DNA from 2 places in the Enterobacter sp. SCRI0065 genome. Region 2 is predicted to be linked to the other one. Evidence: predicted binding sites of a transcription regulator. Region 2 holds the regulator's gene; the other holds the start of a gene.
What was found. The regulator LexA, encoded in region 2, represses DNA repair genes until DNA is damaged. The targets are predictions, from matches to a motif close to TNCTGTATGTACATACAGNA.

Region 1 (4,983 bases), on a different contig from region 2:
TCTTATTGCCCCGCAAGCGAGCTTTAACGAACTGATTAATCAGGACGATCGTACAGCCACCTTTCCTTTAGCCGCACGCTATTACGCCACTTCCATGCCCATCAGCGCGGGAACGTTCAGCAGCGTCGTGCAGGTGACTTTTACTTACCAGTAGGACCGCGCCCTTTAGCACGGATGCTTTTCTTACGCCCGGTCACCGCTTGTGCCGGGCGTTTTTTTACCTCAGGCACCTCAGGGCGTTCGATAGGAAAAACGGGTAACGCATTCAGCAAACGTTGACCGTAGTTTTTGGTCAGCAAGCGTTTGTCATAAATGACAATCTCTCCCCAGCAGCTATGGCTACGAATCAAACGCCCCACCTGCTGAATAAGATTAAACGACGCTGCCGGCAGGCTTTGCACCTCAAACGGATAGCGGTTCAGGCTTTTCAGCCACTCGCCTTCGGTGATCACCACCGGGCTATCAATGGGCGGGAAGGCAATTTTATGAATATGCACCTGCGTCAGATAATCGCCTTTGAGATCCAGACCTTCGGCAAAAGATTGCAGGCCCACCAGTACGCTGCGCTCGCCGCTATCAATGCGTTTGCGGTGCGCCTCCACCAGGCGATAGCGCGGCTGATCGCCCTGCACCAGCAGTAATAAACGCAAATCGGTGACAAAGGTTAAAAACAGCTGAAGAGCACGGTTGCTGGCAAAAAGAACCAGCATGCCGGGGTATTTTTTGCTCTCGACCTGCTCGCGGAAGAAGGCCGCCATTTCGGCAATATGCTTCTCCTCATGTTCCATCAGCGGCTCGTGCTCCATCTTTGGAATCACCAGCTTGCCCTGCTCGCAGTGATTAAACGGCGAATCCAGCGAGACAAAGCGATCGCCCGCCTTCTCTTTCAGACCGCTCATCTCCTGCAAACGGGAAAAGCTGTTGAGCGATCGCAACGTGGCGGATGTCACTACCACGTGCGGCACGCTACGCCAGATAAGCTTTTCAAGCTGATCGCTGACGCGGATCCCCACGCAGTGGAAGAACAGGTGAATTTGGCCGTCTTTGGCATCGCGGGTCGCCCATTTGGTCACCGGAGCGCCAGAGGCCTGCGCCAGAGACGCCAGTCGCCACAGCTTGCTCTGCCCTTCGAACATGCTTAATGCGCGGTTCATCTGCAATAGGACGCGATGCACGCGCACCACATCATGGGTGCCGGTTTTTTCGCTGAGATCGTTCAAAAACATTTCGGCCAGACCACGCAGCTTTTCGAGGTGCTTCGCCAACTGCTTGCAGATTTCCATGATCTCATCTGGCAGCTCACCCATCGCAAAGCGGTGCTCGGCCTCCTGAGTCGCCGGCAGATAAAGATCGAGAATGTTATTCAGCGAGGCGATCAGCGCGTAAACCTCTTCGCAGTGTTCGCTCAGTCGTTCCGGCACCGCCAGCGGTGGCGTTGTTTTAGGGCGGAACTGCTCCATGCAGGTGGCAATGAGCTTACAGAACAGATCAAGCTGAAGACGAAACCACGGGGCGGTGATCTCCGCACTCATCTCCAGCGCATCGCGCGCCACGTCCGGCAGATGGTGTCCTTCATCGAGCACCAGCAGTAAATTCTTAGGATCGGGCAGGACCGATTCGCTTTCCAGCGCCGCCATCACCAGCGCGTGGTTGGCGACCACCACCTCGGCTTCCTGGATTTCTCGGCGGGCCACGAAAAACGGGCATTCGCGATAGTAATGACAGTTGCGATTCAGACAGCTGGCTTTATCCGTGCTCAGGCGTCGCCACAGATCGTCGCTAATGGCTTTATCGGTGTGATCGCGCAGGCCGTCCCATTTATAGCCATCAAGTTCGACCTTGAGCTTCGCGCACAGATCCTGCTCGGCTTTGTTGTTTGGCGTCAGATCGTCGTCGAGGAACGCCAGCAGATCCTGTTGCGTCGCCTCACTGCTCGCAAGCCCTGCCAGATTACGCGGGCAGACGTAGCGACCGCGACCAAACGCGGCGGTGAATCGCAGCTCAGGGATAATTTTGCGCAGCAACGGCAAATCTTTGCTGTAGATCTGATCCTGGAGTGCCACGTTGGCGGTGCTAATCACCAGTGTTTTTTGCTCTTCACGCGCGATGGCAATACCGGGTATCAAGTAGGAGAGGGTTTTCCCGACGCCAGTGGGCGCTTCGATCGCCAGATGCCGGCCCTCATCTCCGGCGAGCGTTTTCGCCACATCGGCAATCATCTGCCGCTGCGGGGCTCGGGGAATAAAGTCAGGGATCTGTTGTTGCAGCGCCTTATACCAGGCGGCAATTTGCGCTTTGAGCGCAGCGGTTAAAGCCATCGGGGGGAACCTGAAATACTGTATAAACAGCCACTATTGTGGCACTTTATTTTCTCCGCCGCAAAAAGAAAAACCCGGCTTTACGGCCGGGCTTCCAGATTACTACGCGTTGGTAGGTTTACGCGGGCCGCGTCGACGCTGGCCTTCACCTGCGGGTTTTGCTTCCCCGCTGCGCCACGGGTTTTCACCTGCGGGCTTCGCATCACCGGTACGGCGCGGAGGTTTACCTGCCGCTTTCGGTGCGCTACCGTCGGAACGACGCGGCTGCTGGCTGCGTCCACCGCCACCACCCTGACCACGCCCGCCTTGTCCACGACCACCGCCACCCTGACGACCATTCAGAATCGGCTCAGCTTTGATGGACTGATCAACCGCATAGCCTTCGAGGGCGATACGTGGGATCTCTTTCTTCAGCAGGCGTTCGATGTCATGCAACAGCTTGTGCTCATCTACGCAGACCAGAGAAAGTGCTTCACCGGTTGCCGCCGCACGACCGGTACGGCCAATACGGTGAACGTAATCTTCCGGCACGTTTGGCAATTCATAGTTCACCACGTGCGGCAGTTCTTCAATATCCAGACCGCGCGCGGCGATGTCGGTTGCCACCAGTACGCGAATGTCACCGGATTTAAAGTCAGCTAATGCGCGAGTACGTGCGCCCTGGCTTTTATTACCGTGGATAGCGGCACTGCGAATACCATCTTTGTTCAGCTGTTCAGCCAGGTGGTTAGCGCCGTGCTTGGTACGGGTAAAGACCAGCACCTGCTGCCAGTTACCTTCGCCAATCATCTGCGACAGCAGTTCCCGCTTACGCTTTTTGTCCACAAAGTGAACGTACTGGGACACCTGCTCAGAGGCGGTGTTGCGGCGCGCCACTTCGATTTCCAGCGGGTTACGCAGCAGTTTTTCCGCCAGGCCTTTGATCTCATCAGAGAAGGTCGCAGAGAACAGCAGGTTCTGACGCTTAGCAGGCAGTTTTGCCAGCACGCGACGGATATCGTGGATAAAGCCCATGTCCAGCATGCGGTCGGCTTCGTCCAGCACCAGGATTTCTACCTGATCCAACTTAACGGCGTTCTGATGTTCAAGATCCAGCAAACGGCCCGGCGTGGCGACGAGGACATCAACGCCGCTGCGCAGTTTCATCATTTGTGGATTGATGCTCACGCCACCGAAAACCACCAGCGAACGGATGTCGAGATAGCGGCTGTACTCACGCACGTTCTCGCCAATCTGAGCAGCTAGTTCGCGGGTTGGCGTCAGGATCAGGGCGCGCACCGGGCGACGACCAGAGGCATGAGGCTGTTTCTGCACCAGACGCTGCAACAGCGGCAGGGTAAAGCCCGCCGTTTTGCCGGTACCGGTTTGTGCGCTGGCCATGAGATCACGGCCTTCCAGCACCGCAGGGATTGCCTGCTGCTGAATGGGGGTTGGCTCGAGGTATCCCTGTTCTGCGACAGCGCGCAGAATTTCTGGGTTCAGGCCAAGGGTATCAAAAGACATAAAAACTCCGAACCGCCCCGACCGTCACAGGTGTAGTTTTCAGGGAGATAAGACGAAAAGAGTAGGACAAAAACCACAATGTCACGAAGCAGCGGAGTGTAGCAGATTTTGTGAAGTGGCGCATAAAATATCCCTCGATGATTCCTCAGCGAAATATTGCTCCGACCGACTGGACAAGGTGAAAATTTATACATAATCTTAATCAATCGATTGATTAACTTTTAACGGTGTTATGAATCCCACTCCGACAACCACCAAAGGTGAACAGGCCAAGAGTCAGCTCATCGCCGCCGCACTGGCGCAGTTTGGCGAATACGGACTCCATGCCACGACCCGCGATATTGCGGCCCAGGCTGGGCAAAACATCGCTGCCATTCCCTATTACTTTGGTTCGAAGGAAGATTTGTATCTTGCCTGCGCCCAGTGGATAGCCGATTTCATCGGGACTCAATTCCACACGCACGTCGAAGCCGCCACCGCGCTGTTTGACGATCCCACACCGGATCGTGCTGCAATTCGGGCGCTGATCCTCGACGCCTGCAACAATATGATTCGGCTGCTGACGCACGACGATACGCTCAATCTGAGTAAGTTTATCTCACGCGAGCAACTTTCGCCCACTGCCGCCTATCAACTGGTCCACGATCGGGTTATCGACCCCATGCATGCGCATTTGACCCGGCTTATCGCGGCCTATACCGGGCGCAACCCTGATGATACAGAAACCATTTTGCATACCCATGCCCTGCTCGGCCAGGTCCTCGCTTTTCGCCTGGGACGAGAAACGATTTTGTTGCGTACGGGCTGGACACAATTCGATGAGGATAAAGCTGAGCAGATTAGTCAGGTCATCACCTGTCATATCGACCTGATCCTGCAGGGTTTAACGTTAAGGAGCCTGGAGTCATGAAAAAACCTGTCGTCGTCATACTGGCGGTGGTTGTTCTGCTAGCCGCAGGAATCGGTGGCTGGCTGTGGTATCAAAGCCAGCAGGATCGAGGTCTTACACTCTACGGCAACGTAGATATTCGAACGGTCAATATGAGCTTTCGCGTAGGCGGTCGCCTGGCGTCGCTTACGGTTGACGAGGGCGATACCATTAAAACCGGGCAAACGCTGGGCCAGCTGGACAAGGCCCCTTACGAAAATGCGCTGATGCAGG
Region 2 (4,983 bases):
CGATCGGATAAGCGGATCATCTCGTAAGAGAAGTTCGCTGCAATCTCTTCCATCAGTGCGATAGCGTTTTGTTGTGCCTTCTCGTGAGAGATTTTCTTGCTACGGGCTTCATCTTCAACGGCGCGGGCAATCGCTTTGGATGCCAGCAGTTTGTTGAACAGATCCTGACGAGCAGGAAGGCGTGGTCCCACGGCTGCCAGGCGCTGGCGAGCGAAGTGCATACGCGCGACGCGGGCCAATTTTTGCGCGATAGTCTTGTCGGTTCCGTGCTCATCAGCCATACGGCGCAGAGAAACAGACGGAGAGAATCGGACGAAGCTATCGCGACCAAGCCATGACACCGCAAAGAATTTTTGTATACCGTTAAGCATACGCAGCGGCGGGTTTTCTTCGCCTTTTTGACGCCCTGGACGACGACCAAACATCACCGACACCGGCACCATCTGGACATCCAGGCTGGGGTTACTGCGGTGCAGATCAAGGTAGTCGTGGAACAGCTTAATGGACTCTTCCTTCGGCGTGTAATAGGTAAACACGCGCGGGCCGCCGTGGATAAACACGTAGCGCGGCAGCAGAGTACCGTCAACCTCCAGCGGTTCCAACGGATCGGGTAAGTCGTGCGCCAGACATTGGGCGCGAAGCGTCAGTAAGTCTGCCTTCGAGTTATAAGGCAAAACGTACATAATAGGGCGCGAGGTATCGAGCCCTAATTCCAGCGCAGGTTCCGCCGGGATAGACTTACTTTTTACCAGGACGCTTAATGGTAAATTAAGTAATTTGTAGTAGATTCTTGGCCAGCCGGACATAAACGATGTAAAGCCTCTGGTTAATAATGCAATTGCGGCGCAAGGATAACAGAAAGCGCGCAAAATTTCTGTTGTTACCCGTCATACTTCAGGCTGTTGCGAAACGCGCTACAGCTATAGTTACTGACGCTAAATCTAAAAAAAGGTTCTTTTAATGGCCAATAATACCACTGGGTTTACCCGTATCATCAAAGCTGCTGGTTATTCGTGGAAAGGTTTCCGCGCTGCCTGGATCAATGAGGCTGCATTTCGTCAGGAGGGCGTAGCCGCTATCATCGCGGTCATTATCGCTTGTTTCCTTGATGTTGATGCTGTAACCCGCGTACTTCTCATTGGTTCGGTTCTTTTGGTGATGATAGTGGAAATTCTCAACAGTGCTATCGAAGCGGTGGTAGATCGTATCGGTTCTGATTTCCATGAACTCTCGGGGCGTGCCAAAGACATGGGGTCGGCTGCGGTACTGTTGGCGATTATCACCGCTGCCATTACCTGGGGCACGTTACTTTGGTCGCATTTACGATAAGCCTTCAGGAATCGAATAAGTCTCTGGTTTTTTGTGCAGTTTTTGGTTCCAAATTCACCTTTGACTGTATATACTCACAGCATAACTGTATATACACCCAGGGGGCGGAATGAAAGCGTTAACGGCCAGACAGCAAGAGGTGTTTGATCTTATCAGGGATCACATCAGCCAGACGGGAATGCCACCTACGCGAGCGGAAATCGCGCAGCGTCTGGGTTTCCGTTCTCCAAACGCCGCTGAAGAGCATCTCAAAGCGTTGGCTCGTAAGGGCGTTCTTGAGATTGTATCTGGCGCGTCACGCGGCATTCGCCTGCTGGTGGAAGAAGAAACGGGGATCCCTCTCGTGGGTCGCGTTGCGGCTGGCGAGCCACTGCTGGCGCAGCAGCACATCGAAGGTCATTATCAGGTCGATCCTGCCATGTTCAAACCGAGTGCAGACTTTTTACTGCGCGTTAGCGGTATGTCCATGAAAGATATTGGCATTCTGGATGGCGATTTGCTGGCGGTTCACAAAACTCAGGATGTACGCAACGGCCAGGTTGTCGTCGCACGTATCGATGATGAAGTGACCGTAAAACGCCTTAAAAAACAGGGTAATACGGTGCAACTGCTACCTGAAAACAACGAGTTTTCCCCCATTGTGGTTGACCTGCGCGAACAGACCTTCTCCATTGAAGGTTTAGCGGTAGGTGTCATCCGCAACGGTGAATGGCTGTAATCTCTTCCTGACAGGCTACGGTCTCCCGTAGCCTGACTCTCTTTTTCCTGCTCCGGTACTCTCTCATGTCTCTGCTGACAATCTCAGACAAGGCATTATGGCGTCTCGCGCTGCCAATGATCTTTTCGAATATCACGGTTCCTTTACTGGGATTGGTCGACACGGCCGTCATTGGTCATCTGGACTCGCCAGTCTATCTGGGTGGCGTGGCGATTGGCGCAACGGCGACCAGCTTCCTCTTTATGCTGTTACTCTTTTTACGGATGAGCACCACAGGGTTGACCGCTCAGGCGTTCGGCGCGAAAGATCCCGTGCGCCTGGCGCGAGCGCTTATTCAACCTCTTATTCTTGCACTTGGTGCCGGATTGCTCATTGTTCTGCTGCGAACGCCGCTGATCGACCTGGCACTGCATATCGTTGGTGGCAATGAAGCAGTACTGGAACAGGCTCGTCGCTTTCTGGATATTCGCTGGATTAGCGCTCCCGCCTCACTGGCTAATCTGGTCCTGCTCGGCTGGCTGTTGGGTGTGCAGTATGCACGTGCTCCTGTGATCCTGCTGGTCGTGGGGAACGTCCTCAATATTGTTCTGGATCTGTGGCTGGTGATGGGGCTGCACATGAACGTGCAGGGCGCCGCGCTGGCAACGGTCGTTGCAGAATACGCCACGTTTTTCATCGGCTTATGGATGGTCAAGCGCGTGCTGGCGATGCGCGGAATCTCCCTGGCGATGTTGAAAACAGCATGGCGTGGGAACGTCCGAAAACTGCTGGCACTTAATCGCGATATTATGCTTCGCTCTTTACTTCTTCAGCTCTGTTTCGGTGCCTTGACGGTACTGGGCGCGCGGCTTGGCCCGGAGATCGTCGCCGTCAATGCCGTATTGATGACGTTGTTGACCTTTACCGCCTATGCGCTTGACGGTTTTGCTTATGCCGTTGAGGCCCATTCTGGGCAGGCATACGGCGCAAAACAGACGGGACAATTGCAGGAGGTCTGGCGCGCAGCGTGTCGGCAATCTGGCCTGGTGGCGCTGGTTTTTGCTCTGATCTATGCGCTTTTTGGCAGTCAGATTGTGGCGTTACTGACCTCGATGTCTGAACTGCGTGAGCTGGCAGGCCACTACATCATCTGGCAGGTTGTACTTCCGGTGGTCGGTGTCTGGTGCTATTTGCTGGATGGCATGTTTATCGGTGCAACCCGAGGAGCCGAAATGCGCAACAGCATGGCAGTGGCGGCGGGTGGTTTTGGGCTCACGCTGTTTACCGTACCCTGGTTTGGTAATCACGGGTTGTGGCTGGCGCTTGCCGTTTTTCTTGCTCTGCGTGGGCTGTCGCTTGCGCTGATCTGGCGTCGTCACTGGCGCAATCAAACCTGGTTTGCCTAGCGGCTTCGTTGGGGGAAATGGTTAAAGATTCTGAATAACGAAACGTGTGCCGCATCCTCATCTACAATTATTATCAAGTCCAGCAGGAAATGAACGTTACGGACGATACAAATTGACGTGATACCCGAACGATGAGGATTTGATTATGAATAAAGACGAACTCGGTGGTAACTGGAAACAGTTCAAAGGTAAAGCGAAAGAACAGTGGGGTAAGCTGACTGATGATGACATGACGATCATCGAAGGTAAGCGCGATCAGCTGGTGGGTAAAATCCAGGAACGTTATGGCTACCAGAAAGATCAGGCTGAGAAAGAAGTCGGTGATTGGGAAAAACGTAACGATTATCGCTGGTAATCGAACACTTACCGACCTTTTCTACCCGAAAGTACATGGACGTACAATCCCTGGGGGCGGCTATTAGCCGCCCACTTTTATTTTCAGCGCGGTTTTTTCTTCACATGCACTGAATGGTCATGCTGGCAGGCATCCTGATGGCGACACGCTTCCACTTCCACACAGGCGGAACATAATCCGTGCGCTTCAATCACATTGTGGCGTAGCGCAAAGCCCATCTTTGCCGCTAAGGAATGCATGATATCCTCAACGCCTTCTGCACCTTTCTCTTTCACCGCTCCACAACGATCGCAAATAAACATCGCCGAGGTGTGTGTGGGCTGATCGAACAAATGACACAGCACGTAACTATTGGTCGATTCAACTTTATGCACAAAGCCTTGCTCTAGCAGAAAATCTAACGCCCGATAAACGGTAGGTGGCTTAGCCTGCGGCTCGCTTTCACGCAGCAGATCGAGAAGATCGTAGGCGCTTATCGCCCCTTTTTGCAGACTCATCAGACGCAATACTTCCAGGCGCTGCGGAGTCAGGCGCACATTGCGTTGCGCGCAAAGCTTCTCAGCTTGCGCTAACAGCTCCGGCATTGTGGTCTCATCCATTTAGCACCTCGGATATGTTTAGGTTTGAAGCCTTCACTTTATCATGTTCTGTTAAAAACGCCGAGATCCCGCACCCTGTGCTATACCTGACGCATTGCCACTCTGGACACAAACCATGAAAAGACCCGACTGTATTCGACACTGGCGCGATATTGAAGGCGCTGATGATTCCACTTATCCCGACAGCGACGAACTTTTTTCTATTGGCGCGCCGCTGGCCAGAAGACTAGGGCTTGGCCGGCTTGGTATTCATCATGAGCGCTTGCCGCCAGGCCGTCGTACCTCCTACCCGCATGCAGAAAGCGATGAAGAAGAATTTATCTACGTGCTTGAAGGCCATCCAGAAGCGTGGATCAACGGTTATTTGTGGAAGCTTGAACCGGGCGATAGCGTGGGTTTTCCGGCCGGAACAGGGCAGTGCCATACCTTTATCAACAATACGGATGAAGAGGTGCGACTGTTAGTGGTGGGAGAGGCCAACAAAAAACATAATCGCATTTACTACCCGTTAAATCCGGCATACGCCGCCACCCGTGAGGACCGCTGGGTCGACCATCCTCCGCAATTTTTTGGGCCTCACGATGGAAAATCTGGGCG

Region 1: a site for LexA is predicted at 2,335-2,354, ahead of dinG (ATP-dependent DNA helicase DinG). Genes of this name have one in related genera too.

Annotation. Positions count from the first base shown of each region.
Region 1 covers NZ_JCBAJB010000001.1:562,907-567,889, reverse strand. The annotation lists gene AC6EMZ_RS02775 (fimbrial protein) at 1-154, shown strand, start outside; gene dinG (ATP-dependent DNA helicase DinG) at 141-2,318, opposite strand; gene rhlE (ATP-dependent RNA helicase RhlE) at 2,421-3,821, opposite strand; gene cecR (transcriptional regulator CecR) at 4,054-4,731, shown strand; gene hlyD (secretion protein HlyD) at 4,728-4,983, shown strand, end outside.
Region 2 covers NZ_JCBAJB010000006.1:34,115-39,097, forward strand. The annotation lists gene plsB (glycerol-3-phosphate 1-O-acyltransferase PlsB) at 1-806, opposite strand, end outside; gene AC6EMZ_RS16080 (diacylglycerol kinase) at 961-1,329, shown strand; gene lexA (transcriptional repressor LexA) at 1,439-2,047, shown strand; gene dinF (MATE family efflux transporter DinF) at 2,113-3,432, shown strand; gene AC6EMZ_RS16095 (CsbD family protein) at 3,578-3,787, shown strand; gene zur (zinc uptake transcriptional repressor Zur) at 3,871-4,386, opposite strand; gene AC6EMZ_RS16105 (cupin domain-containing protein) at 4,502-4,983, shown strand, end outside.